One region of the Pseudarthrobacter sp. WHRI 8279 genome, then DNA from elsewhere that is predicted to be linked to it. Evidence: riboswitches for the same ligand, from Rfam matches in the RefSeq annotation. Region 1 holds a riboswitch; each other region holds the start of a gene.

Region 1 (9,382 bases):
GGGAGCCCGATGACCCTCTTGACATAGGTGGTGTCGCTGCCGGTGAGGCCGAGCCATTGGGTAACGGCGGCCGCGGTGTCCACCAGGGGGCCGTTGCCGCTGTTGAGCGGGGCGAAGGTGCCCCTGCCGTCAAAGACGACGATGTCCCCGCGCCGGATGGGTTCAGTGCCGAATCCGGTCCGGGACACCAAGATGCGGTCCCCGCCTGCGAGCACAGGTTCCATAGACGCGGAGGGAATGAAATACACATCCAGCCAGAGCGAACGGACCAGTCCGCTGGCCGCAACGGCCAGGATGACGGCCAAGAACGCAAAACGCCAGCCCATTTTTCGGGGCTGGCGTTTTGTGTGGTCCATGGTCCGTATCCTGGGCGCTGGTGCTGAATGGCTCCGGCGCTGGCCGGATACGGCCGCGGCCCGGCCTCTGCAGGTCCGAAAGGACTTACTTGGCGGTGCTGAAGTCGCGCTTTTCCTTGATCTTCGCAGCCTTACCGCGCAGGGCGCGCATGTAGTAGAGCTTGGCGCGGCGGACGTCACCCTTGGTAACGACCTCGATCTTGTCGATGATCGGGGAGTGGACCGGGAAGGTACGCTCCACACCGACGCCGAAGGAAACCTTGCGGACCGTGAAGGTTTCGCGGACGCCGTCGCCCTGGCGGCCCAGGACGAATCCCTGGAAAACCTGGACACGGGAGTTCTTGCCTTCGATGATGTTCACGTGCACCTTGAGGGTGTCACCCGCGCGGAACTCGGGAACATCGGTACGCAGCGAGGCTGCATCGAGGGAATCGAGAATATGCATAATTGCACTCCTGGTGAACGCCACAGGTCATTCACTTTGGGTCACGGCAGGAGAACCTGGTGCGCTGGTGGCGCACCGGCGATCTCCGCCGAAAGTTAAGTAGCCCGGCCCCTTCACTGATTGATGAGGCCGGTTGTCTTAGCTGTTGGTTGCGCTCCCCCTGTGGCAGGTGCGGACCCAGTAGACACAAGGACTAATTTTGCCACACTGCGGAGGCTACAGCCAATCCCGCGACTCCGGCAGCCCGGCCGGGCAGCCAGCCGGAGGCGTCCTGCCGGCGAGGTCAGTCCCGCCGGGCGTCTTCCGTGCCGGGGCGGCGGCGCAGGCGGCCGTCCACGACGTCGTACCCCAAGTCCTGCAGTTCGGTGCGGTCGGCACGTGGCAGCTTACCGGCGTCGAACGCTTCGAGGAGGTCGGGGCGGCGCTCCGCCGTCCGCCGGAACTGCTCGTGGCGGCGCCACTGCGCGATCTTGCCGTGGTTGCCGCTCAGCAGCACGGCCGGCACTTCCCGCTCGCGCCACACGGAGGGCTTGGTGTAGACGGGGTACTCCAGGAGCCCGTCTGAATGGGATTCCTCCACCAGCGACTCCGGATTGCCCACCACGCCAGGCAGCAGGCGGCCGATGGCCTCCACCATGGCCAGGACCGCGACCTCCCCGCCATTGAGGACGTAGTCCCCCAGGCTGACGGGGCGGACCTCGAAGTGGTCCCGGGACCATTCGATGACGCGCTCGTCGATGCCTTCGTAGCGTCCGCAGGCGAACGCGAGGTGCTCCTGTTCGGCCAGTTCGTACGCCAGTGCCTGGGTGAACCTCTCTCCTGCCGGCGACGGCACGATCAGGACCGGCCTGTCCGATCCCTCGGGGCGGTCGGCCGCAATGGAGGATAAGGCCTGGGCCCAGGGTTCCGGCTTCATCACCATGCCGGCGCCTCCGCCGTAGGGCGTGTCGTCGACGGTGCGGTGCCTGTCCGTGGTGAAGGCGCGGAGGTCGTGGACGCGCAGGTCCAGGATGCCGTCCTGGCGGGCTTTCCCGATCAGGGACAGTTCCAGCGGTGCCAGGTATTCGGGAAAGATACTGACGACGTCGATCCGCATCTAGGCTTTCTCCTCCGGCTCCGAAGCGGCTGCTTCGTCCTCCGCGTTCAGCTCGAAGAGGCCGTCCGGCGGCGTGAGGAGGATGAACCCCTCCTCAACGTTGACCTCAGGCACGATCTGCTCCACGAAGGGAACCAGGATTTCCTTGCCCTCCGGCGTGGTGACCATCAGCAGGTCCTGCGCGGTGCCGGTGTTCAGCGCAGCAACTTTGCCCACCACCTTCGAGCCCACCCGGGCCTCCAAGCCCACGAGTTCATGCTCGTACCAGCCCTCGTCGTCGTCTTCGTCCAGTTCCTCTGTTTCGATGAAGAGCTTGGCGCCCCGGAGGGTCTCCGCCTCGTTGCGGGTCCCGATTTCGTCGAAGCCCAGCAGCAGGATGTCCTTGTTCCAGCGGGCGCTGTTCACAGTCAGCGGGCCCGCTGAGGCCGGCTCAACCACGAACTCGGTGCCCGGCACGAACCTGTCCCCGGGGGCGTCGGTCAGGACCTGGACCGTCACTTCCCCGCGGATGCCGTGCGGTTTGCCGATTCGTGCCACCTGAAGCTGCATGTGTTCCTCTGTGTTGGATCTGGTTGACGCTGTTGGATGTGGTTGACGGTGCTCTGGTAAAAGCACTCCGGCCCCTCCACCGCAGGGGTGGAGGGGCCGGAGCTAAAAACTGAATAGTGCCGAGCGCTCAGCGGCGGCGGTCGGTATCGACAACGTCGACCCGCACCGGCTCACCGCCGGCCAAGGCTGCCACCACGGTACGCAGTGCGCGCGCCGTGCGGCCCTGGCGGCCAATCACCCGTCCGAGGTCGTCCTGGTGAACGCGCACCTCGAGGGTGTCCCCGCGGCGGTTGCTCTTGGAGCTGACCTTGACGTGGTCCGGGGAATCAACGATTCCCCGGACCAGGTGTTCCAGCGCTTCTGCCAGCAATCTACTCAGCCTCGGTGGTCTCTGCTTCGGCCTCGGCGGGAGCTTCGGCTGCCTCAGACTTGGATGCCTTCTTGGTGATGGCTTCCGGGATGATCACGGAACCCTTTTCCGGGGCAACGAAGGCTTCCTTCTGGGTCTTGGTCTTCAGGGTGCCTTCCTGGCCCGGCAGGCCCTTGAACTTCTGCCAGTCACCGGTGATCTTGAGGATCGCGGCGACCTGCTCGGACGGCTGGGCGCCGACGGACAGCCAGTACTGGGCACGCTCGGAGTTAACCTCGATGTATGAGGGCTCCTCGGTGGGGTGGTACTTGCCGATCTCTTCGATGGCGCGGCCATCACGCTTGGTGCGTGAGTCCGCGACGACGATGCGGTAGTACGGGGCGCGCATCTTGCCAAAGCGCTTGAGGCGAATCTTTACGGCCACTGTTGTGGTCACTCCTGTTTCAGAAAAGGGGGTGAACCCGGCGTTCTGCACCCGTGGGGCGGGCCATACTTGCGGGTTCGAAGGACAGGATCCAGACGCGGAGAGAGGGGCCACGCAGATCGAGTACCTGTTTATTGTGCCAGATCAGCGTGAACATTTCGACTTGACGCGGCGTGACACGGACGACGCCCGCCGGAGCGTGCGGCCGGAAGTAGTCAGGCGGACCAGACGTACAGGCCGGTACGCTCCGAGTCGTCGATTCCGCTGGCGAGTTCAGCCACCCGCTGCACGTACGTCCGCGCCTCCGAAGCGCCAAACGGCATGTCATCCTGCGCCGCCCACTGTTCGGCCACCTCTTCGAGGACGTCGCCCTCGCCTTCGGTTTCATAGGACAGCAGGTCCGCCAGGGCGCGCACCATGGCCGGCGGAACGGCCAGGAGCGAGTCGCTGGCCACATCCACCATGGTGAGCTCGTAATCCGCTCCTCCAGCGTGCACGGCGGTGCCGGCCAGATCACCCAGCTGCTCCACTTCGAAGTCACTGATGTCCGGGATCCGGACCGCGTCGCCTGCGGGTGCGCTGCCGCCCCCGTCAAGGACGCCGGCACGCTTCAGTGCCGCGTCGTGGGTGGCAACAAAGATCTCGGTGAAGCCCATGGCGATTGCCCTCATTCCGTTGGCGGTGCGGCACCGGGAGGCAGCGCCTGCCCGGCTGTTCGGATTAAGCCTAGTCCGGATTAAGCCCAACCCGGATTCAACCCAGCCCGGATTCAGCGCACCGCTACGCGAATGCGGTTGCGCCACGGATCCTCGAACCGGAGTTCCGCTCCGGTGTGGTGGGCGGCAACACCGGCAACCTTGAGGCGGTCGGCGAGAGAGCCGACGTCGTCCCCTGACGGCACCTCGATGAGGACCTCACCCAGGCCGAGGGTGTCCTTGCGCGGCCCCGCCCCGCGGCTGTTCCAAACGTTCATCGCCATGTGGTGGTGGTAGCGGCCCGCGGAAACAAAGAGGGCCTGCCCATGCCACCCGGCGGTTTTTTCGAACCCGAGGGTACCCACGTAGAAGTCGCGCGCCGTCTGCACGTCGCCCACCTGGAGGTGCACGTGGCCCACGCCGGCCACGGACCCGGCCTGGCGCTCCAGGGACTCTTCGGTGAGGTGCTGCTCAAGGTACCGCTGCGGCGGGAGGGCCAGGCTGTCCATCACCACGTCCGCGCCGTTCCAGGACCAGTTGCTGCGCGGCCGGTCCCAGTAGAGCTCGATGCCGTTGCCTTCGGGGTCGTTGAAGTAGAAGGCCTCACTGACAAGGTGGTCGGCGCTGCCCGTGAACGAGCGTGGTTCGAACCGGGCGGCCGTGGCGATGGTGGCGGCCAGGTCTGCCTGGTTCTCAAACAGCAACGCCGTGTGGAAGAGGCCGGCTTCTCCCCTGCCCGGCAGGTTCAGCCCGGGCGCGGGGGCCAGGTGCACAAGCGGCTTCTGCAGCCGGCCCAGGTAGATTCCGCCGTCCTGCTCGGCAATGACCTCTAAACCGAGGGCCCGCTGGTAGTAATCGGTCATCACCTTCATGTCGCCCACCTTGAGCATCACGGTGCCCATGGCGAGATCGGCAGGAAGAAGATCCTGGCTGGCGGCTTGTGCATTCATTGAAAACTCCCGGTGCTGTGGGGCTTCCGGTTGGCAGCCCTTACACTCTTAAAATTACTTGAAGCTTCAATTTATTCCAAGTCCCAGGAACTTGCCTTCAGCGGATCACCCGTCCGCCCAGGATCACGTGTGCCAGGCCGTTGACCGCCTCCGGCACCTTACGCGGGTCCTCCCGGCACAGGACCACGTCTGCCCGTGCTCCCTCTTCCAGGCCCTCCGCACCCAGCCACTCCCGCGCGCCCCAGCACGCGGCGTCCAAGGCGGAGGCCATGGGCAGTCCGGCTGCGTGAAGGGCCAGGATCTCGTCGCCGATCCTGCCGTGCCTGATCACGCTGCCGGCGTCGGTCCCGGCATAGATCCGCACGCCTGCCTCGAACGCCTCTAGGACCCGTTCCTCCCGGCGTTCCCACAATGAACGCATATGCGCCGCATACCGCGGGAACTTGGGTAAAGCCTGCGCTGCGATGTCGGGGAAGGTGGCGATGTTGACCAGGGTGGGCACAATGGGCACCCCCTGCTCCACGAACCGGGGCAGGTGCCGCGGCAGGAGCCCCGTGGCGTGCTCGACGCAGTCGATGCCGGCGTCCAGCACGTCGTCGAGCGTCTCTTCCGCGAAGCAGTGCGCCGTTACGCGCGCGCCCTCATCGTGGGCGGCGTTGACGGCGTCACGGACGACGCCGTCAGGAAACGAAGGCGCCAGGTCGCCGGCGTCGCGGTCAATCCAGTCCCCCACAAGCTTGACCCACCCGTCACCTTCCCTGGCCTGCTTACGCACGGCTTCCACCAGGCCCTCAGGTTCCACTTCTTCCGCGAACCCCCGCAGGTACCGGCGAGTGCGCGCAACGTGGCGGCCGGCGCGGATCAGCACCGGGACGTCCTTCCTGCCCTGCAGCCATCGGGTATCCGCAGGGGAACCTGCGTCGCGGACCAGCAGGGTGCCGGCGTCCAGGTCCGTCCGTGCCTGTTCTTCGGCCGTCAAAGCATCCACCGGCCCGCCGGCGCCCAGCCCGATGTGGCAGTGCGCATCCACAAAGCCAGGCAGCACGAATCCCGCCAGAATCCTGTCCGGGGCCGTTGCCGGCCGGCGGAACGTCAGCCGCCCGCCAACGGACCAGAGCCCGTGCCGCTCAGTGTCCGGCCCGGTCAGCACCGTCCCCGTGAACTCGATAATTTCTGCCATGAATTTGCCTCTTTCCCGCCCGGACAGGCTAGCACCGCGTGATGTGACACGCCCCGCGTCAAGGCGTGTGGTAGCTTTCATCCTGACCACACGGGTGCCCCTGCAGGGGCTGAGATCGGGCTGCCGCAGCCTGCGACCGTCGAACCTGTCCGGGTAATGCCGGCGAAGGAAGTGAGTATTCCTTGAGTACACCCCATCAGCAGCTGAACCCTGCCCTCAACAACACGGGTGCCGGCCCTGCCGGCAACCAGCCCCCCGTAACGCAATCCCTGAAATCCCACTCCCTGGCATACCTTGAGGACACCGGGAACGGGATCCGTGTTCCCGTGACCGAAATTAAGTTGGAGCCGTCACCCAACGGCGTGCCAAACCAGCCGTTCCGGACCTACCGGACCGCCGGTCCGGGGAGCGACCCCGTTCAAGGCCTTCCTCCTGTCCGCAAGGACTGGATCGAAGAGCGGGCAGACACGGAAGCGTACAGCGGCAGGGAAAGGAACCTGCTCGACGACGGCCGCTCGGCTGTGCGCCGCGGCGCCGCCAGCGCAGAGTGGAAGGGAGCACCTCCGGTGCCCCGCCGCGCCGTCGACGGCCGGACCGTCACCCAGATGCACTACGCACGGCAGGGCGTGATCACCCCGGAGATGCGCTTCGTGGCGCTGCGCGAGAACTGCGATGTGGAACTGGTCCGCAGCGAACTGGCCGCGGGCCGGGCCATCATTCCCAATAACATCAACCACCCGGAATCCGAGCCGATGATCATTGGCAAGGCCTTCCTGGTGAAAATCAACGCCAACATCGGCAACTCCGCGGTCACCAGCTCGATCGCCGAAGAGGTGGACAAACTGCAGTGGGCAACACGGTGGGGCGCAGACACCGTCATGGACCTCTCCACCGGGGATGACATCCACACCACCCGGGAATGGATCATCCGCAACTCCCCGGTTCCCATCGGCACCGTCCCCATCTACCAGGCCCTGGAGAAGGTCAACGGCGAAGCCAACGCCCTGACCTGGGAGATCTTCCGTGACACCGTAATCGAGCAGTGCGAGCAGGGCGTGGACTACATGACCATCCACGCAGGCGTGCTGCTCCGGTACGTTCCCCTGACCGCCAACCGCGTCACCGGCATCGTCTCCCGCGGCGGGTCCATCATGGCCGGCTGGTGCCTGGCCCATCACCGGGAAAATTTCCTGTACACGCACTTCGACGAGCTCTGCGGGATCTTCGCGAGGTACGACGTCGCGTTTTCCCTGGGTGACGGGCTCCGGCCGGGGGCCACGGCCGATGCCAACGATGCAGCCCAGTTTGCCGAACTGGACACCCTCGCCGAGCTCACGCAGCGCGCCTGGGAGTACGACGTCCAGGTGATGGTGGAGGGCCCGGGCCATGTCCCGTTCCACCTGGTCCGGGAGAACGTTGAACGCCAGCAGGAGCTGTGCAAGGGCGCGCCCTTCTACACACTGGGCCCTCTGGTGACCGACGTGGCGCCGGGCTATGACCACATCACCTCAGCCATTGGCGCAACGGAAATTGCCCGCTACGGCACGGCAATGCTGTGCTACGTCACCCCCAAGGAGCATTTGGGACTGCCCAACAGGGACGACGTCAAGACGGGAGTGATCACGTACAAGATCGCCGCGCACGCCGCGGACCTGGCAAAGGGCCATCCCGGCGCGCATGAACGGGATGACGCGCTCTCCAAGGCACGCTTCGAGTTCCGGTGGCGTGACCAGTTTGCGTTGTCGCTGGACCCGGAGACGGCCGAGGCCTTCCACGACGAGACCCTTCCGGCCGAACCGGCGAAAACCGCCCACTTCTGCTCCATGTGCGGGCCCAAGTTCTGCTCCATGCGGATCAGCCAGGACATCAGGGACGAATACGGCTCCGCAGAGGCCCAGGCCGCCCTGCCTGAAGCCGCAGCCGGCATGCGGGGCAAGAGCGAGGAATTCCTGGCCGCTGGCGGGAAGGTTTACCTTCCGGCGCTGAGCGTTCCGCCGGGCGGCCGGCGGTAGCAGCCCGCAGGTTCCGTCCGGCTGGTCATTGGGGGCCGGCCGGACGGACTTATATGGATCAGGCCAAGCGTCAGGAGGCGCGCGCCTGCAGGCGGCTGGCGTCGCTGATGAACGCGCGGATGATGCGGTCCCCTTCAACGGAGTCATGGGGCCGGTGGCCGCCGGCGGCCGTGCGGTGGAACGCCCCTGTCTCGCGGAGGTAGCCTGCGATCTCTTCGTACAGCGGCTCCCAGCCGCCGGTCAGGACAAGCGTCGGCACGCCGGGCACGATGTGCAGCGGGGCTTCCCAGGAAGGTGCCTGCAGCCGCAGCCTCCTGGCGGAGCGCTTCTCCTCTGCGGTCACCGGCTGCTGCAGGTCCGTGGCATAGACCCTGCGGACGAATTCGCGCTGGAAATCCTCGTCACTCAATTGATGCCGGACGTCGAGAAGAGGCTGCATCAGCGCGATGTGCGCTGCCGTGGCCGGCAGTTCAGCGGTCAGGGAGAGGCAGGCCGGCTCTACCAGGGTCAGCGAGTGGACAAGGTCCGGGCGTTCGACGGCGGCCATCATGGCCGCGATGGCGCCCTGCGCATGCGCCACGACGTGCCCGCCGGCGGTACCCCTGCCGTCGTCCCCCAGGGAGCTCAGCAGGATGCGGGTGTCCTCCTCGAACGAGGACTCGATGGGTTCGGCAACGGGATCGAAACCGTGGCGGCGCAGGAACAGGGCATCGTAGGACAGGGCCACACCGTGCTGGCGGGGCCAGGCCGCGGCACCGAAGCTGCCCGCGCCGTGCACGAACACTACCCTCTGCTTGAACATGACCCAACCCTATTCCACGGCCCCGACATCCCATGTAAGTAGCAGCAGATGTCGGTTTGAGCCCTCAAAACGACATCTGCTGCTACTTAGTGGGGCAAGGGGTGCTTATTTGCCGAGGAACTTGTCGAAGCCCTTGGGCAGGTTCAGCTGGGAGGGGTCGAAGTCGCCCGCCTGCTGGCCAAAGGCCGCTCCGGTGGGCAGCGCCTTGGCGGCGTTCGCCCGGCGGGCCTCGGCGTCCTTGCGCTCCTGCGCGGCCTTGGCCGGGTTCCCGGACTTGGCCTTCTTCTTGGGCGCATTCTTGGCATTCTTCCGGGCACCGCCGCCGGCCCCGGGCATGCCAGGCATCCCGGGCATGCCCGGCATCCCGCCCTGGGCCATTTTCTTCATCATCTTCTGGGCCTGCGCGAAGCGCTCCAGCAGGCCGTTGACCTCGGAAACGTGGACGCCGGAACCGCGGGCGATGCGGGCACGGCGGGAGCCGTTGATGATTTTGGGGGCCACGC
Region 2 (9,382 bases), 350 kb from region 1:
TGCTGTCGCGGCCACGGCCGTCGCGCGAGCTGCCGGTCTCGCGGCCCCCGCGGCTGTTCTTCTTTCCCGTTTCGCCCAGGTCCTCGAGCACCTCAGCGTCAACACCGGCGAGGGTGCGCTTGTCGCGCGGAAGCCGGCCCTTGGTGCCCTCGGGGATGTCCAGGTCCTCGTACAGGTGCGGGGAGGACGAGTAGGTTTCGACGGGCTCGGGCACGCTCAGGCCCAGGGCTTTGTTGATCAGTCCCCAGCGCGGCATGTCATCCCAGTCCACGAACGTGACGGCGGTGCCCTTGTTGCCGGCGCGGCCGGTGCGGCCCACCCGGTGCAGGTAGATCTTCTCGTCTTCCACGCACTGGTAGTTGATGACGTGCGTGACGTCGTCCACGTCGATGCCGCGGGCGGCGACGTCGGTTGCCACCAGGACATCCACCTTGTTGTTGCGGAAGGCCCGGAGTGCCTGTTCGCGCGCACCCTGTCCGAGGTCGCCGTGGATCGCTGCTGCCGCGAAGCCGCGGTCCACCAGTTCCTCTGCAACCTTGGCCGCGGTGCGCTTGGTCTTGGTGAAGATGATGGTGCGGCCGCGCCCCTTGGCCTGGAGGATGCGGGCCACCACCTCGATCTTGTCCATGCTGTGCGCGCGGTAGATCAGCTGGCGGATGTCCCGCTTGGTGAGGCCTTCGTCATCCGGGTCAGCGGCGCGGATGTGGGTGGGCTGGGTCATGTAGCGGCGGGCCATGGCAATGACCGGCCCGGGCATGGTGGCGGAGAACAGGAGGGTCTGGCGGACCGCCGGCGTGGCCGCGATCAGGGTCTCGACGTCGGGCAGGAAGCCGAGGTCAAGCATTTCGTCGGCCTCGTCCAGGATGACGATCTTCACGTTTTTCAGGCTCAGGTGCTTCTGCTTGTAAAGGTCGATGAGGCGCCCGGGGGTTCCCACCACAACCTCCACGCCGTTCTTCAGGGCCTCCACCTGGGGCTCGTAGGCCCGGCCGCCGTAGATGGTGGCGATGCGGGCGTTCCGCTTGCGGGAAGCAGTCTGAAGATCGTTGGCCACCTGCACCGCGAGTTCGCGGGTAGGGACGATGACCAGGGCCTGCGGTGCGCCGGGGACCGCGAGTTTCTCGTAGCCGGCGTCGTCCCGGCCCACTACCCGCTGCAGGGCGGGGATGCCGAAGCCCAGCGTCTTGCCGGTGCCGGTCTTGGCCTGGCCAATGATGTCGTGGCCGGAGAGGGCCACCGGCAGGGTCATGGCCTGGATGGGGAAGGGATGGGTGATTCCGGCGTCCGCCAGGGATTCCACGATGTCGGCGCGGACGTTGAAGTCCGCGAAGGACTTTTCCTCGATCTCGTGCGGCTTCTCGTCGGAGATGATGGTTTCTTCCGGCTCGATCGTTTCGGTGCCGGAGTCGTCCGTCAGAAGCTGGTGGGTATGCAATTCACTCACGTGGAGTTTCCTTATTCATTTGGGCAAGGGCGCTGCCTGCTCAACGGGCCGGCCTTGGCCGTTCCGGAGCACGCTCAGGCGCGCAAGCAATTCCAGTGGAAGCCGATCGCGGGCTATCTAAAATGCTGGCACTGGTGACCAGCGGGTGTTTCTCAAGATCGCGTAGGGGCGGGCTTGTTGGTTTCAAATCAAGGAAATCAACGACCGGGCATCCATTTCTACCTCTCCAGTCTAGCCGCAAGGGCAGGGAAACCCGGCTTTGGACCGCCGTGCCTGCCAGCTGGAAGGAAATCAGCCCGCTTCAGGACAGTGGCGGGACCAGTTCAAAATGCACTTCGCGGGTGGCGATATCGGAGGACACCAGGCGCACGCGGACCTTGGTGCCGGCCTCCAGCTCGCCGGCGCAGCGGGCCGTGACGGCAGGTTCGGCAATCTGGATAATGCCGGAGCCCCCGTTGCCGTTGCCATTGCGGCCGTTTCCGTTCCTGCCGTTGCCGCCGTTGCCGTTCTTGCCGGTGCTCCCGTTCCCGTTTTCCTTTTGGGGCTTGGATCCGGAGATGACAATTGCGTCGAACTCCTGCCCGATGTGGTTGACCAGGAGCGCCGCCTCCACGGTGTCCAGGGCCATGCGCTCCATCCGGGACGCCAACTGGTCCGAGCCGGCCATGATCTCGGGAAGCGAGGGCAGCGCATCACGGACCCAGCCGGGCACCTCGCCACCATTGCACAGGGCCTCGCAGGTCACCAGGACAAAGCGGTCCACCAGGCGGCGCAGAGGCGCGGTGGTGTGGGCGTAGGCCGCGCCAATGGCGGACTGAACGGCGTCTTCGGGGACCGTGCCGTCGAACGCCGTGTACGCAGCCCCCCGGAAGAGCATTCCCGCTGAATGCATAATGGCCAGCTGCCGGGGCTCGGTGGGGTCGAGGCTGCGAAGGTACTCGCCGTAGCTCACCTCACCGTCCCAGGGCTTTCCGAGGGCCTCCGTCTGGAGCCGGAAATGGTGCAGGGAACGCTCGTCCGGTGACGGCATGGTGCGGAGGATGCCCACTTTGCCGGCCAGCATCAGCTGCGCCGCCGCCATGCCCGTCATAAGCGAGATCTGGGCGTTCCAGTCCTCGACGGGCAGCTGCGGGGCCGCCGAAATCCGGTAGCCGCCGTCGGGAAGCTGGACAATCTCCTGGTCCGGCATGTTCAGGCTTGCGCCGTCCCGCGCGCGCTCCAGCGCCACGCGCTTTAGCCCCACCTCTTTGAGGAGGACCAGGACGGCGGAAGGGCTGCCGCCGTCCAGCTCCTCCTGGGCGCCCTTGTAGCTGAGCTTGGCGCGGCTGCGCATGCGGGCCCGCCTGACCGTGACGGCGGTGACTTCGGCGCTGGCGTCGAGCCGGAAATCCCAAACGAACGCCGAACAGTCCTGCCCCGGCAGGAGGCTTCCCGCGCCTTCGCTGATGACTTCCGGGTGCAGCGGAATGCGGCCGTCCGGGGTGTAGAAAGTCTGCCCCCGGCGCCGTGTCTCGGCGTCCAGCGGCCCGCCGGGAGCCACGAAGGCGGGAACGTCGGCGATGGCATACAGCACGCGGTAGCCGCTGCCGTCCCGCTCAATGTAGAGCGCCTGGTCAAGGTCGGTGGACGACGCCGGGTCGATGGTGATGAAGTCGATGGCGGTGAGGTCATGGGCTGGCAGCTGCAGTGCCGACACCGCGGCCTCGGCGTCCTTCACGGCATCTTTTGGATACTCGTTCGGCAGCTCAAGCTCCGTCCGCAGGGCGCTGAGTGCAGCCTCGAGGGCGTTGGTGTGCTCGTGGACATTGGGGGCCAGCCGATGATGTGACACGAAAATCAGCGTAGCCCGAATTTCGCAAATAGTGCACCGGGCCGCCCGCGGCTGCCCCGGAGATCCGGCTCCGCGTCAGGGGCGGGCAGCGTCCAGGGCGCCGAGCAGCGATGCGGCAGCGGCTGCCGGATCATCGGCTTCCGTGATGGCCCGGACCACAACGATCCTGCTGGCACCGGCCGCCACCACCTGCTCCACGTTGCCGTGGTCAATCCCGCCGATCGCGAACCAGGGCACGCCGCCGTCGGGCTTTCCCTGCCCCTGCGCCGCCGAGGCGGCGGCCGCATGCTTCACCAGGCCCAGGCCGACGGCGGCGCGGCCGGGCTTGGTGGGTGTTGCCCACAGGGGGCCCACGCAGAAGTAGTCGAGTGCGGCTGGGCCGGCGGCAGCGGCCAGGGCGGCGTCCACCTGGTCAGGGCTGTGGCTGGACAGGCCGATTGCGGCGTTCCCGTTCAGCAGCGTCCGGGCTGCCTTGAGGGGAAGGTCTTTCTGGCCGATGTGGAAGACGGGAGCGCCGGAGAGCACAGCAATATCCGCGCGGTCATTTACTGCCCACAGCCTGCCGTGGCGGACCGCTGCCTCCTTCAGGACGGCCAGGAGTTCCAGCTCCTCGGCGGCTTCGATGGATTTGTCCCGGAGCTGGATGGTGTCCACGCCGCCCGCGAATGCGGCATCCACGAACTGTTCGAAGTCGCCCTGGCGGCGGCGCGCATCCGTGCAGAGGTACAGGCGCGCATTGTGGATTCCGGCACTGCCTTCCGCATTGATAAAGGCGTCTGTACCGGACGGACGGGAAGCGGCGGCAGGGGGGTGGGACACATTCATGGGAGCCAGCCTAGTTCCTCTACACTGGGCTCGTACTGCGGGAGCCGCGGCAGCTGTCACAAAGCGCCGGGCTGAGAGGGCGTCAGAGCCGACCGCTTGACCTGATCCGGTTAATACCGGCGTAGGGAAGGAGACAATCGATGCCTCACGCACAAGGTGTGAGCAGCCGCCCTGTTCCCGGCTCCGCGATCACGGCGGATGTTGCCGTGATCGGCGGGGGAGCCATCGGCCACGGCATCGCCTGGGAGGCGAGGCGGTCGGGCCGTTCGGTGGTGGTGATCGATGACGCCCCGGGTTCGGGAGCCAGTTGGGCGGCCGCGGGGATGCTTGCCCCGGTGAGCGAGCTGCACTACCAGGAGGAGGACCTCCTGGAACTCATGCTCGATGCCTCCGCCCGCTGGCCGGGTTTCGCCGCGGACCTCGCCTCGGCCGCGGGTTCGGATCCGGGATATCTGACGACGCCGACCCTCGCCGTTGGTGCCGACGCCGCGGACAGACGCGCCCTGCTGGACCTGCGTGCCGTCCAGCTGTCCCACGGGCTCACGGTTGAACCGCTCACCATCCGCGAGGCCCGGCGCCGCGAGCCCCTGCTCAGCCCGGGCATTGCCTGTGCGCTGGATACCCCGGCGGACCACCAGGTGGATCCCAGGCTGCTGGTGGCCTGCCTCCGCCGCGCGTTGGCCCGGCCTTCCGGCGGGACGGCAGGCAACCGAAGTCATGTGCCGGGCGCCGTCGACGGATACGCGGTGCCGGACAAGGCAGCCGGCCTGCTCTGGAGGGACGGCGCCGTTGCCGGAGCAGTCCTGGAGGGCGGTGGGACCGTCCTGGCCGGGGAGACGGTGGTGGCCAACGGACTGCACGCCGCGGAACTCGCGGGACTGCCGGCAGGCCTGCACCTTCCACTGCGGCCGGTGCACGGGGACATCCTGCGGCTCGCAGTACCTGCCCACCTGCGGCCACTGGTGACCTCAACTGTCCGGGGGCTGGTCCGCGGGACCCCCGTGTATATCGTCCCCAGGCAGGACGGAACCGTGGTGGTCGGGGCAACCCAGCGTGAGGATGCGCTGGGAAGGGACGCAGGCTCCAGCGCGGGGGCAGTGTCTGCCGGGGGCGTGTACCAGCTTCTCCGCGACGCCCAGGTGCTTGTGCCCGCCGTCGCGGAGCTTGAGCTGCTCGAATGCACGGCACGTGCCCGTCCCGGCACACCGGATAACGCCCCGCTGCTTGGACGGGTGCCCCTGCCCGGCGAGCCCTCCGCAGGCCGCCATCCCGCTCCCGGAGGGCCCACCGCTCCGGGGGCCGGCGACGTGCCGGGGCTCATTGTTGCCACCGGGTTCTTCCGCCATGGCATCCTGCTCACCCCGGCCGCGGCCGCAATCTGCCGCGAACTCCTGGACGGCAGGGAAGACCCCCGCTGGGCCCCGTTCAACCCGGGCCGGTTCTGGGCGGCTCCCTCCCACCTGGCTGACGCGGCCCACCCACTCAACATTTAGGAGACAGCATGAACATCACCCTGAACGGAACCGGCCGCACCGTGGCCGGCGATTCGTCCATCGCGGCGCTCGTCAGCGAGGTCACGGGCCGTCCACTGGCTGCTGACGGCCGGGCCACGGACGGCCGGAAGCTGGGCGTGGCCGTGGCCCGCAATGCCCAGGTTGTGCCCCGCAGCCTGTGGTCCGCCACGGCGCTCGCCGAGGGCGACGACGTCGAACTTGTCACGGCAGTACAGGGAGGCTGACCACCATGACCGAAACCACCATCAACAGCAGCCAGCTCTCCGGCCTCAATGACCCGCTGGTCATTGACGGCGTCATCTTGGCATCCCGGCTCATCATGGGCACCGGCGGCGCACCCAGCCTCGACGGGCTGGGCGCCGCGCTCCTGGCTTCCGGCACTTCACTCACCACCGTGGCCATGCGCCGCTATTCGCCGGACGAGGCAGGCTCGCTCTTCCAGCTGCTGGTGGACCACGGCATTCGGGTCCTGCCCAACACGGCAGGGTGTTTTACGGCGCGTGACGCTGTCCTCACTGCCGAATTGGCCCGGGAAGCCCTCGAAACCGACTGGGTGAAGCTCGAGGTCATCGCAGACGAACACACCCTCCTGCCGGACGCCGTTGAGCTTGTGGACGCCACGGAGCAGCTGGTCAACAGGGGATTCAAGGTCTTCGCGTACACCAATGACGATCCCGTCCTGGCCCTGCGGCTCGAAAACCTCGGAGCCACCGCTGTGATGCCGCTTGGCTCGCCGATCGGGACCGGCCTGGGCATCCTCAATCCGCACAACATTGAACTCATTGTGTCCCGGGCCTCGGTCCCTGTGGTGCTGGACGCGGGCATCGGTACTGCCTCCGACGCCGCCCTCGCGATGGAACTGGGCTGTGACGCCGTGCTCCTGGCCACTGCGGTGACGCGGGCGCAGAACCCTGCCCTGATGGGGGAGGCCTTCAAGCACGCTGTCATCGCCGGTAGGCTGGCGAAAGCGGCGGGCCGCATACCCCGCCGTGAACACGCGCTGGCGTCGTCGGCAATGGAGGGCCGGGCCGAGTTCCTGTAGGCCCGCATTCTGCCGGCCGCGCCCTGATCCCAGGAGCAGCAGTGGCCGGCAAAGACGCACTTCCCCCGGAACGCATCGATGAAGCCCTGGCTGGGCTGCCTGACTGGCGGGCCGGCAACGGCGGGTTGGTCACCGTCTTCAAGATGCCGACGGCGGCTGCCGCACTTAAGGTGATTGCCGACGTCGGACGCCTAGCCGAGGAGCAGAACCACCATCCGGACCTCGACTGGCGCTACAACCGCGTCTTCATCCGCTACACGTCCCACGACGCCGGGGGACAGGTGACGGCGCGGGACCTCGCGGCAGCCGCGGGAGCAAGTGAAGCAGCGGCAGCGGCGGGGGCCGTGGCCGAGCCGGCGAAGTACGTGCAGGGGCACTAGGCGCCTGCACAGCGCCAAGTGCCGCACCGTGTGGCAGAGGGGGCACCAGGCGGCCGCGTCCACCAGAGACTGTTTCCTTTAAACGGCCGTGGCCGCCATCCCGAGGGTTGGCGGCCACATGTGGCTGGTTGGCGCTGCGCCAGGTTCCGCGCCCGTCCACGTTCCTGGCTGGGCCTCAGGCCCGCAGGATCGCCGTCAGACGTTCCGTATCCTGCCGGGCACGGGAGCGGCCAAGGTAGATGGCGGCCGCTGTTGCGGCCGCGGCTCCGAGCACGATCGGCAGCACCCAGGGGATCCAGGTGAGTCCCGGCAGGTATCCGAATCCGGCGGCCATCAGGATGATCCACGCCAGGGCCGCCACGGCCACGGAAGCCCCGGCGGGCACACCGGCCCCATACTTGGCATGCCGCTTGTCGTTAGCCCAGACAATAAAGCCTGCGGCTGCGGCTGCCAGTACAACGATGGTCAGCGAAAGCATGGTCCTCCTTGGACTGCGGGCGGTTCTTCGGCAGGTCCTAGAACTGGCCGAACCCTACGCGCCGCGCTTCTTCGGCCCCGATTTCCACGTAGCCCAGGGCGTTTCCGGGAACAATGATCAGGCGTCCCTTGTCATCCTTCAGGCGGAGCTCACTGCCCTTGGTGATGGCATCCTCCACAATCTTGGCTACCGAATCCGCATCCTCGTTTGATTCCAGTACGATTTCGCGGCCGATATTCTGAACGCCGATCTTAATTTCCACAGGGGCCTCCCAGCCATTCACGTTCGTTGCTTATGTCTTATTTGTAGTCTAGGACTCTTTGGGGAAGCGAGAGATTCCGCGCCAAGCTAAACGGTAGATGAGGTCGCTGGCGACATCGAGGTCCAGGTTGCCGTCCGTTTCAAGCCAGTAACGGGCACTGACCTGCGCCATTCCAGCGAGTCCCCGGCCCAGGAGTTGCGCCTCAAGATGGGGGAGCTTGGTGTCCTCGGCGATGACGCGGGCGATGGCGTCGGCAAACGTCCTGTTGAAGGTTTCCAGCCGTGCGCTGACGTCAGGGTCATTGATCAGGTCCGACTCGAACACCAGCCGGTGGGCCTGGTCGTCGTTGGCTATGAACTGGAAATACGCCCGCATGACGGCCTGGACGCGCTCGTCATTGTCCGTGGTGGAGTTCAGCGCCCCCAGCATGAGGTCGGTCAGGGACGCGAGGTGGCTTTCGAGCAGGGCGAGGTACAGTTCCCGTTTTGAGGGAAAGTGCTGGTAGAGCACCGGTTTGCTGACGTGCGCCGTCTCGGCGATCTCGTCCATGGCTGCACCGTGGTAACCGTTGGCCACGAAGACTTCCTGGGCTGCCATGAGCAGCTGGGCGCGGCGTTCGTCCCGTGGAAGCCTGGCTGACCGTTGGCCTGCAGGACGCGAGGGCGTTTGCGGTTCGACGGCCGGCGGGCGGTTAGCCCGAGCTTCATGGACCACGGTTGTCCTTCTTTCGTTGCAGTTACCTCCACTTTACTGCGGGGTAATATGACCGGGCGGTATCCCGGGGCATACATTGAAGTATGGCCTCGACGTTCAATGCAAATGTTTCAACTGTGTCCTTGGATCCGCTGGTGGAACCGGCAGCCGACCTCACCGCCGCAGAGGTGGAGCGCTATTCGCGGCATCTGATCATTCCCGAGATCGGCGCCATCGGGCAGCGGCGGCTCAAGAACGCAAGAGTGCTGGTTATCGGGGCCGGCGGGTTGGGATCGCCTGCGCTGCTGTACCTCGCCGCCGCCGGGGTGGGGACGCTGGGAATCATTGACGACGACGACGTTGACCTTAGCAACCTGCAGCGCCAGGTCATCCACGGGGTGAAGGACGTTGGCCGGCCCAAGATCGAGTCGGCCCGCGACGCCATCGCCGCCCTGAACCCCCTGGTGGACGTGCGGCTGCACAATGTCCGGCTGGATGCCTCCAACGCACTGGAACTGTTCGCGGGCTACGACCTCATCCTGGACGGTGCGGACAACTTCGCTACCCGCTACCTGGTTAATGACGCTGCAGCCATCCTGGGCAAGCCGTACGTCTGGGGTTCCATCTTCCGTTTTGACGGCCAGGTCAGCGTGTTCTGGGAAAAGCACGGGCCCACGTACCGGGACCTCTACCCTGAGGCACCCCCCGCCGGCTCTGTGCCGTCCTGCGGCGAGGGCGGCGTGTTCGGCATGCTGTGCGCGGCCGTGGGGTCGCTGATGGTGACCGAAGCGGTCAAGCTGATCACCGGCGTCGGACGTTCCCTGCTGGGCCGGGTGGCGCTGTACGACGCCCTCGGCGGAAGCTGGCGGGAGATCCGGGTGTCCAAGGACCCGGCGGCGGAGCCGATCACGGA
Region 3 (9,382 bases), 1.5 Mb from region 1:
AATCCAAAAGCTCCCCGCTGAGCCCGCTGCTGCTTGCCTGCCATGCAGCCATCCGCAGCAGCACAGTGGGCACCGGCGCAGGGTCCACGCCGTCCCGCCACTCCCGGCTGGCCGACTCCACCAGTGCGCGGACCAGGAGCGCGATGAGCGCAGCGTCCTCGGCCCGGAGGCAGACATCGGCCACGCGCACTTCCACAGTGGGGTGATTCCGGGAAAGCCTGGCGTCGAAGTAGAGCATCCCCTCGTCCAGCATCACTCCGCTGTCCAGCAACCGCGTGACAACCCGACGGTACGCGGGGTAGGTCCCGTAGATCCCCGCGGGTCCGGACGTGGGCCAGCGGTTCCAGGCCTGCGTCCGGTAACTCTCGAAGCCCGTCGCCATAGCGTTCCAAAACGGGGAGTTCGCGCTCAACGCGGTCAACACGGCAAGCTTGTCCCGGATCCGGTCCAGGACCGCCACGCCCTCCTCCGGCGATTCGATATACGTGTGCACATGGAAGCCACACGTGAGCTGCTCCTGCGCCGTGAGGCCGAAGCGCTCCAGCATCAGGGCATACCGGGGGTCCGGCGTCGTATGGCTGGTGGAAGCCAAGGGGGAGGTGGCAAGCGCCGCAACCCGGGCACCGTTCTTTTGGGCAGCCCGGTCAGCAAGCGTCCGGCCGGCACGGATCTGGTCCAGCAGTACGCCGTACTCCAGGCAGGGCCGCGTCTGGGTCTCGATCTGCTCAAGCTTAAGCTCGGCACTCAAACCCATCTCGTCGTCGTCGTAAACGGTCTTATCTTCGGTTTCCAGCGCATGGGCATCCGGTGCATCATCGGCGGCCATCCTGTGCCCGGACAGCAGGGCATCGGCCAGTGCAAGCGGCTCCCCCGTTGCCGGGTCAACAATCAGGAGCTCTTCCTCGACGCCGAATGTACGCATACTGTCATTCTGCGGCAGGCAGGAAGATTTTGGAGTTGATCCGCCTTTCATGACGAACCGTGAAAGGTCAGTCCTGGAAGTACTCCACCTTCGCACCGATGGCGTTCAGCCGCTCCGCCAGGTCCTCATAGCCGCGCTCAATGACGTAGATGTTCCGCAGCTCTGACACTCCCCGCGCAGCAAGCATCGACAGCAGCAGGCAGGCTGCCGGACGCAGCGCAGGCGGGCAGCCCACCTCGGCCGCACGCCATTTTGTGGGTCCGTTGACATAGATCCGGTGCGGGTCCAGCAGCTGCACCTGGGCGCCCAGCCGGTTGAGTTCCGTAAGGTAGATGGCCCGGTTTTCGTAGACCCAGTCGTGGATCATGGTCTGGCCCTGGGCGTTGGCTGCGATGACGGCGAAGAAGGGCAGGTTATCGATGTTGAGTCCGGGGAACGGCATGGGGTGGATCTTGTCCTCCGGAGCGTGCAGCTCCGAAGGCTTGGTGGTGACGTCCACCAGGCGCGTCCGGCCGTTCCGGGCCATATACTCGCCGGAGATCTCCAGCTCCTGGCCCATCTGGCCCAGGGTTGCGAGTTCAATCTCCATGAACTCAATGGGCACGCGCCGGATGGTCACCTCTGAATTGGTGACAATGCCTGCGGTGATCAGGCTCATGGCCTCGATGGGGTCCTCTGACGGGAAATATTCGATCTCGGCGTCGATGGACAGGCGCCCCGTGATCTTCAGGGTGGTGGTGCCCACCCCCTCGATCTCCACGCCCAGCATCTGCAGGTAGAAGCAAAGGTCCTGCACCATGTAGTTGGGGCTGGCGTTCCGGATGACGGTTGTACCCTCACGGTGGGCTGCTGCCATGATGGCGTTTTCGGTGACAGTATCGCCGCGCTCTGTAAGCACGAATGACCGGTCCCGGCTGTCTGCGGGCGGGGCCTGCACACTGTAAAAGCCCGCGGTGGCCTCCACTGAGAGGCCGAACTGCCGCAACGCCTGCATGTGCGGCTCAACCGTACGGGTGCCGAGGTCGCAGCCGCCCGCATACGGGAGACGGTACCTGGCCGACTCGTCCAGCAGCGGGCCCAGAAGCATGATCACGCTCCGCGTGCGGCGCGCAGCGTCAACATCCATGGCTTCCAGGTTCAGCACGGCCGGCCGCCGGAGCTGCAGGTCGGTGTCGTTAAGCCAGGTGCACTCCACGCCGATGCTGGTCAGGACCTCAACAATCCGGTTCACTTCTTCGATGCGCGCCAGGCGGCGAAGGATGGTGGTTCCCCGATTGATCAGGCTGGCACAAAGCAGTGCCACCCCGGCATTCTTGCTGCTGTTGACATCCACGGAACCGGAAAGGGTGTGGCCGCCCTCAACCCGCAGGTGGGTCATCTGCGGCTTGCCCACGTTTACGATGCTCCTGTCGAAGATCGCCTCGAGGCGGTGGATCATTTTGAGGCTCAGGTTCTGCTTGCCCTGCTCCATCCGGGCAACGGCGCTCTGGCTCGTGCCCAGTTCGGAAGCCAACTGGCCCTGGGTCCAGCCCTTCTCACTGCGGGCGTCTCTCAACATGGCGGCAACGTGTTCGGCGGTTTCCTGCGTCATAGTCAATTTTATATCATAAATGAGCTAGAGGGGAGGATTCGCAGGCAATTGACAGGAGCAATGGGCGAAGCCTTACCCGTTTCATGCGATAGAAGCGGACTCCTGGTCACCTTGACCTCCCCGGCCCCCGGCGGGACACTGGAGGAGGATCCCTTCGTCCAGCGGCAACGGAGGCAACATGCGCCGCACACCAGCCAGCGAGGCGTCGCCAAGCAGAAGACTGCGGGGCAGGGCACAGCCGCACTGGGCATCACCCGCCAGGAATACACGGGCCCTGCCGGTCATGTTGGGCTTCCTTCTGGCCGCGCTGCTCCTGATGGCCGGCACTCCCGCCCACGCCGCGCCCTCACCCGGCGAGGGGCAGCAGTCGCTTCTGGGGAATGACATCTCCTGGCCGCAGTGCAACGGCGATTTTCCCATGGACCAGGCTTTTGCCATTGTGGGCGTCAACAACGGCCTGGCCAACACCACGAATCCCTGCCTGGACGAGCAGCTCAGGTGGGCAGAGGATTCCGCAGGCCACCCCGGCCAGCCCACCGTCTCCCTGTACGTCAATACCGCCAATCCAGGCACCGCCGGCTCCTGGTGGCCCGAAAGCGACGAATACCCGGCCGGGCAGGTGGTCCATAACCCTTACGGTCCCTGCAAAGACGGGGATTACGGCAAGGCCTGCGCCTACATGTACGGCTATGCCAAGGCCTACGACGACGCGTACCTCCGCGGGATCAGCCACCCCGCCAGCTACTTCTGGTGGCTGGACGTCGAAACGGAGAACAGCTGGTCCCGCACCGACAAAGACGCCAACCGGACAGTCCTGGAAGGCATGACGGACTTCTTCCACAGCATCGGGGCCAAGGTGGGTATCTACTCGACCGGCCAACAGTGGGAGCGGATTGTTGGAACGGTCAGCAGCTCGAGCAATCTCTATGTGCTGCCCAGCTGGCTGGCGGGATCGCTGAACGCCTCCGGCGCGGCGGACGCCTGCTCCAAGGAGCCCCTGACCGCCGGCGGCAAGGTGGTGCTGGCCCAGTTCGGATCCAGGGGGTTCGACTACAACTATTCCTGCCTTTAGACCGGTGCAGGTGTCAGCTTCCCAGCCACACCATGTTCCATGTTCCGAGGGACACGGCTGCAATCACGGCTGTTCCCGCCATCACCACGCCCCCGGCTAGCACCCAGGCATCCAGCGCGCTGAAGGTGGATTCACGCGCCCACGTCCGGCGTCCGCCGCCGAAACCGCGGGCCTCCATGGTCACGGCCAGCCGTGACGCCCGGCGGATTGCCTGGACCAGGAGCCCGAAGCTCTGCCCCAACGTCGCCTTCAACCGCTGCATTGCGCTGCCCCGGGAACCCACACCCCGGGCCCGCCGGGCCATTCCTATGGTCTGCCACTCTTCCGCCATCAGGCCCACCAGCCGCATGGCCGCGAGCGTGCCCAGCACGAAGCGGTGCGGAAGGCGCGCCTTCTGCGCCAGCGCATCGGCGAGGTCCGTGGGGTCCGTGCAGCTCATCAGCAGCACGGCCGGAAGGGCGATGGCCAGCCCGCGCAGGGTGAAGCCCACCCCCAGCTCCAGCGAGCCTTCGCTCATGGTCCAGATGCCGACGTCGATCAGCGTCCTTCCGCTGTCCGGAGCCAGGATGGAGGTACTCCAGCCTCCCACGGCCGCGGCAAGGATCAGCGGCCAGCCGCGCTGCCACAGCAGCGTCACCGTCAGGCCAGCGAGAGGGAACAGCAGGAATTCGAAAGCCAGCGCCACCGATGCGGAAACCCAGTCGATCGAAAGGGCCAGTACGGCGGTGATGAGGAAGACGGCGGCGAACTTGCTCAGGGGATTGGCCCGGGCCAGCAGGGCCTGGTTGCCGCGCAGGTTCAGCTCCTGCCTCATGGCGCCACCGGTTCCGGGGCAGCCATGCGCAGCTCAGTGCCACCCAGCGCGGCCGTGAACTCGGCGTCGTGGGTTACGGACACCACTGCGGTGCCGGCATCCAAAAGCTCGGACAGGAACGAGGCCAGCTCCGCCCAGGTGTTCGCATCCTGGCCGAACGTCGGCTCGTCCAGCACCAGCACCTGGGGATGCGCTGCCAGCACGGTGGCCACGGAGAGACGCCGTTTCTCCCCGCCGGAGAGCGTATAGGGGTTTGCGTCCACGAGGTGGGTCAGCCGCAAACGCTCCAGCAGCTCGTCAACGCGTTCTTCCCCGTGTCCAAGGTGCCGCGGGCCGAAGAGCAGCTCATCCAGCACCCTCCCGGTGACGAACTGGTGCTCGGGTTCCTGGAACACGGTACCGATCCGCTCAATGAGCGCCTCGGCCTTCCAGGCGTAAGGGTCAATCCCGGCGCCGCGGCTGAGCTCCAGGGTTGCGGAAACCTTGCCTGCCACCGGCTCCAGGAGCCCCGCGAGGGTCAGCGCAAACGTTGACTTGCCCGCACCGTTGGGACCCGTGATGGCCAGCGCCTGCCCGGCCCGGACCTGCGCGGAAATGTCCTGCTGGACGGGGACCGGGGGTATTTTCCGAAAGCCGCTGCGGCGGGGGCGTTCGCGAGAGACCGCAAGTTTCTCGGCCGCCAGCAGCAGGGCTCCGGAGGGGGCGGCCGGGCTTGCTGACCGGGCCCGCGTCTGCGGAACGTACCCGGGCACCCACACGCCTGCCGCGGCCAGCATGGTCCGGGCTTCGGCGAGCACCTGGTCCGGAGGGCCGTCAAGCAGCACGGCATCATCGGTGGCGCTGCCCGGCTGCAGCACCACGATCCGGTCCACCAGGTCCTTCCACACAGCCACCCGGTGCTCCACCACAACCAGCGTGGCACCGGTTTTGTCCAGGCAGCGGCCCACGGCGTCGCGGACTTCCAGCACACCGGCCGGGTCCAGGTTCGCTGTGGGCTCGTCAAGCAGGATCAGGCCCGGCCGCATGGCAAGGATCCCTGCCAGCGCAAGGCGCTGTTTCTGTCCGCCGGACAGGGCCGACGTCGGATGGTCCAGCGGCAGGTGGGAAAGTCCGACGTCGTCCAGCGCTTCGTGCACGCGGGCCCAGATGGCGTCGCGGGGCACGGCAAGGTTTTCGGCGCCGAAGGCGACGTCGTCGCCAACGCGGGAAAGGACCACCTGCGTCTCCGGGTCCTGCTGCATCAGTCCCGCCCGGCCGCGCTGCTCCCGGGGCACGGCGCCGTCAACCAGCAGTGAGCCCGTCTCGTCGGAGTCCCCGGTGTCGCCGCCGTCGTCGTTTATGTCCCCCAGCACCCCTGCCAGGGCGTGGAGGAGCGTGGACTTGCCGGCACCGGAAGGTCCCAGGAGAAGCACCCGCTCCCCCGGGCGGACCTCCAGGTCGAGGGCACGCACGGCCGGCCTGGTGCGCCCTGCATGGCGCCAGCCCCAGCCACGGGCCGTGACGGCAGCCGGACGCACCGGGGTCGATGCCTCATGCCGCGAAGGGGCGCCCATCAGGAGAAGACAGGCTCCGTTGCCGCCTTGCGTGATGCAAAGGAGCTCAGGACACCAGTCCTGGCCAGGCCGCGGGTGGCAACCCAGGACAGCGCCCCGGCGATGATGGCGCCGGAGATGGCGGTGAAGATGATGTACGCCAGCTTGTCGCCGGCGGCGTAGGCAATGTTCCAGCCCCACGGTGCGAACGAGTCGTTCAGGCCGCAGAAAAGACCGGCGGCAGCGCCTGCCAGCAGGGCTACGGGCAGGTTGAACTTCCGGTACACGAAAATGGCGAAGATGATCTCCGCGCCAAGGCCCTGAACGAACCCGGAGAACAGTACGGACGCCCCGTACTGGGAGCCCATGAGCAGTTCACCGGTGGCTGCCACCGTCTCGCAGAAGAGCGCAGCGCCGGGCTTGCGGATGATAAGCATGCCCAGGACAGCCGGAATCATCCAGCCTCCGGCGATCAGGCCGGTCAGGGGCGGGTAGACGGCATTCATGGGCCCGGAGACCGCGGCGGCACCCTGGGACCAGGCCCAGAAGATGACGCCGCCGGCGACGGCGATGAGGGCCGCCACCACGATGTCCACGACGCGCCAGGACTTGCCGGCGGGCTTCTTGATTGCTGTTGTTGCCATGTAGTCCTCCTGAGGAACAGGAGGGGAAAGTGGGCGCGGTTTCCGGCACTGCTGCCGCTGCGCGCACTTCGAGAACTCGACTCCCTTGCGCCGGTACTAACCGGATCAGGTTCGAGGGTCTGCGGCTGTCCGCACTCTCAGCGCCCACCTGCGGTCCCTGGCATGGCCAGTGATGCCGACGGCGGCGCTCCCCTGTCGTTGAATGATTCTGTTTGGTGAAATATCCGCCCTGTTGGGCGTGGTTCAGTTTACCGCAGGGAGGGGTAGATTGTGGGCCATGACTGCGAATCCACCAGATATGACCGGGTACGATCCAGATTCCCAGGCTGCCCAGCCGGAGGGATCCCTGGAAGCACTGATTGCCCGGATTGAGGCGGAGGTCCGGGAGTTGCAGTTTCCCGGCTTTTCCATGGATGACGCCCTGAACCTGGGGCTGCTCCTGGTGGAGTTGGGCAAGGAACGCGGGCTGCCCATCGCCATCGACATCAGCAGGGGCGAGCAGGCCCTCTTCCACGTTGCCCTGCCGGGGGCAACGCCGGACAACATGCACTGGATCGGGGCCAAGAAGCGGACCGCCGCCCGGTACGAGGCCCCTTCCCTGCTGGTGGGGCTGCGCGCCAGGCTCCAAGGAGGACGGATCGAAGACAACGCCTGGTTCGACCAGACCCGCTACGCCGCGCACGGCGGCTCCTTCCCCCTGTATGTCACCGGAGTGGGTGCCGTGGCAACCGTCACCGTGTCCGGTTTACCGCAAGTGCAGGACCATGACCTGGTTGTCGAGGCCCTCCGTGACATCCTCGGGCAGGCCGGCGCGGACTGACGGGTACGCCGTCGCCGCCCCCGCGTGCATGGACACCCCCGGGGCGGCGGGAGTACATTCGAGCCGAGTGGCGGGTATTCCATCCAGGAGGGCGTCGTGACCGGTCCAGCATCCGAGAACCAGGTCCGGGCGGCGCTGGACAAAGCCTCGGACGAGATGCTTTTCATCGGCCCGGACCACCCCTACTATCCGCTGCTTGCGGAACTGGTGGCCGTCGTCGGGAAATCCTGGCAACAAGGCTACGAGCACGGCCGCCGCGGAGGCCCGCCCACAAACCCGTACGCGTGGAACGGCGCGGGAGGATAGCAGCCTGCGTTCACTGCGCAGCCTGGGTTCAGCGCGCCGGCGCCCGGCCCCAGCAGAATACAAAGGCTGCTTAGCATTTATTAGTAATCATGCTTACTATGTTGTCTCCAGCGTTTGAGGAGTACAGCACATGGCAGCCAGCATCCGCATGAAAGGCGCCCGCACAGGCCTGCAGAACGCTGCCCTCGGAACGGGCGCCGTTTTCAGCCTGGCCGGCATCCTGGGATTCATTCCCGGCGTTACCTCCAATCATGGCTCGCTCCGCCTGGCCGGCCACGCATCGGAAGCGCTGCTGCTCGGGGTCTTCCAGGTGTCCGTCCTCCACAACGCCGTCCACCTGCTCTTTGGGGCTGCCGGCATCCTGATGTCGCGCTCCCACCCGCAGGCACGGAACTTTCTCATTTACGGCGGCGTCATCTACCTGGTCCTTTGGCTGTACGGGCTCCTGGTGGGAGATCCCATCCCTGCGAACTTCATCCCCGCGAACCATGCGGACAACTGGCTCCACCTGGTTCTTGGCCTGGCGATGATTGCCCTGGCCATCATGTTCGCCCGGGGGCCGGCTCCCGCAGCGGACACCAGCAGCACCGCCAGTTCGTCAGCACCCGGGACCCGCCGCCGCTGACCATCATCTCCTGCCGGGCCCCCAGCGCCGGGGGCACGGACCCGCTACACGCCAGACCCGAAGGAGCATCATGAAAGTCCCAACAGCAAGGGGTCCCGTCAGCACCGCTTTGTTCAGCGCCCTCTCGGAGCTGCCGGGCACCGATGAGGGCGCCCTGGCGGCGCTGCAGCGGACGGTGGAAGGCCACCTTCCGGCAACTCTGGACATCATTGGCGACGATGACCTCCAGCTGACGCTCTTCTGCCTCTACGAGCTCCATTACTCCGGGCTTGAGGGCGTAAGCGACGACTGGGAGTGGGTGCCGGAACTGGTCCGGGTGCGCCAGCTCCTTGAAAAGCCGTTCGAAGCCGCGCTCCGGGAAGCTGCCGCGGCGGCCGCCGGGGATCTGGAACTCCCTGCCCAGTCCCGTGTCACCAGCGACGAAGTGGCAGACATTTTGTTCGGCCTGGCCGGGCGCGACAGCGGCCCCAGCCTCTCCCGGTATGTGGCCAAGCAGGCCAGCCTTGGCCAGCTCAAGGAATTCCTGATCCACAAGTCCATCTACCAGCTGAAGGAAGCGGACCCGCACACCTTCGCCATCCCGAGGCTCTCGGGGCGGGCCAAAGCGGCACTGGTGGAAATCCAGGCGGATGAGTACGGCGGCGGACGGCCCGAGCGTATGCACAGCGCCCTTTTTGCCCGCACCATGCGGGGCCTGGGAATGGATGACGGGTACGGGTCCTACGTGGACGCCGTCCCGGCGGTCTCCCTCGCGGCCGTGAACCTGATGTCGCTGTTCGGCCTGAACCGTCGGCTGCGCGGTGCCATCACCGGACACCTGGCCATCTATGAGATGACCTCGTCCCAGCCCAACCGCCTCTACGGCAGGGGCTTCCGCCGGCACGGTTTCGATACGGAGGTCACCCATTACTTCGACGAGCATGTGGAGGCCGACGCCGTCCACGAGCAGATCGCCGGCCGGGACCTTGCGGGCGGGCTGGTTGAGGCGGAACCCCATCTCCTGGCGGATGTCCTGTTCGGCGCCACTGCGGTCATGGCTGTGGACGGCAGGTTGTC

The links. A riboswitch is a leader RNA that binds a small molecule or an ion and turns the genes downstream of it on or off. The one in region 1 is predicted to bind thiamine pyrophosphate.
Region 2: it holds a riboswitch for thiamine pyrophosphate, as region 1 does, so the genes downstream of both, ABRP28_RS08485 (FAD-dependent oxidoreductase) here and thiC (phosphomethylpyrimidine synthase ThiC) in region 1, are expected to answer to the same signal.
Region 3: it holds a riboswitch for thiamine pyrophosphate, as region 1 does, so the genes downstream of both, ABRP28_RS13985 (ECF transporter S component) here and thiC (phosphomethylpyrimidine synthase ThiC) in region 1, are expected to answer to the same signal.

The regions. Positions count from the first base shown of each region.
Region 1 is NZ_CP168162.1:1,524,254-1,533,635, forward strand. It holds gene lepB (signal peptidase I) at 1-356, opposite strand, end outside; gene rplS (50S ribosomal protein L19) at 442-801, opposite strand; gene trmD (tRNA (guanosine(37)-N1)-methyltransferase TrmD) at 1,085-1,897, opposite strand; gene rimM (ribosome maturation factor RimM) at 1,898-2,446, opposite strand; gene ABRP28_RS06950 (RNA-binding protein) at 2,574-2,816, opposite strand; gene rpsP (30S ribosomal protein S16) at 2,818-3,240, opposite strand; gene ABRP28_RS06960 (hypothetical protein) at 3,456-3,896, opposite strand; gene ABRP28_RS06965 (VOC family protein) at 4,010-4,885, opposite strand; gene ABRP28_RS06970 (amidohydrolase family protein) at 4,983-6,065, opposite strand; TPP riboswitch at 6,146-6,253, shown strand; gene thiC (phosphomethylpyrimidine synthase ThiC) at 6,248-8,077, shown strand; gene ABRP28_RS06980 (alpha/beta hydrolase) at 8,148-8,879, opposite strand; gene ffh (signal recognition particle protein) at 8,985-9,382, opposite strand, start outside.
Region 2 is NZ_CP168162.1:1,872,141-1,881,522, reverse strand. It holds gene ABRP28_RS08500 (DEAD/DEAH box helicase) at 1-1,444, opposite strand, end outside; gene ABRP28_RS08495 (RNB domain-containing ribonuclease) at 1,746-3,275, opposite strand; gene thiE (thiamine phosphate synthase) at 3,351-4,100, opposite strand; TPP riboswitch at 4,128-4,245, shown strand; gene ABRP28_RS08485 (FAD-dependent oxidoreductase) at 4,241-5,593, shown strand; gene thiS (sulfur carrier protein ThiS) at 5,602-5,838, shown strand; gene ABRP28_RS08475 (thiazole synthase) at 5,844-6,656, shown strand; gene ABRP28_RS08470 (4a-hydroxytetrahydrobiopterin dehydratase) at 6,698-7,036, shown strand; gene ABRP28_RS08465 (hypothetical protein) at 7,212-7,514, opposite strand; gene ABRP28_RS08460 (DUF3107 domain-containing protein) at 7,552-7,776, opposite strand; gene ABRP28_RS08455 (TetR/AcrR family transcriptional regulator) at 7,825-8,490, opposite strand; gene moeB (molybdopterin-synthase adenylyltransferase MoeB) at 8,574-9,382, shown strand, end outside.
Region 3 is NZ_CP168162.1:3,021,287-3,030,668, forward strand. It holds gene ABRP28_RS13960 (glutamate--cysteine ligase) at 1-922, opposite strand, end outside; gene ABRP28_RS13965 (UDP-N-acetylglucosamine 1-carboxyvinyltransferase) at 990-2,513, opposite strand; gene ABRP28_RS13970 (hypothetical protein) at 2,692-3,585, shown strand; gene ABRP28_RS13975 (energy-coupling factor transporter transmembrane component T) at 3,599-4,399, opposite strand; gene ABRP28_RS13980 (ABC transporter ATP-binding protein) at 4,396-5,952, opposite strand; gene ABRP28_RS13985 (ECF transporter S component) at 5,952-6,575, opposite strand; TPP riboswitch at 6,640-6,779, opposite strand; gene ABRP28_RS13990 (heme-degrading domain-containing protein) at 6,853-7,395, shown strand; gene ABRP28_RS13995 (hypothetical protein) at 7,492-7,701, shown strand; gene ABRP28_RS14000 (DUF4383 domain-containing protein) at 7,832-8,326, shown strand; gene ABRP28_RS14005 (iron-containing redox enzyme family protein) at 8,397-9,382, shown strand, end outside.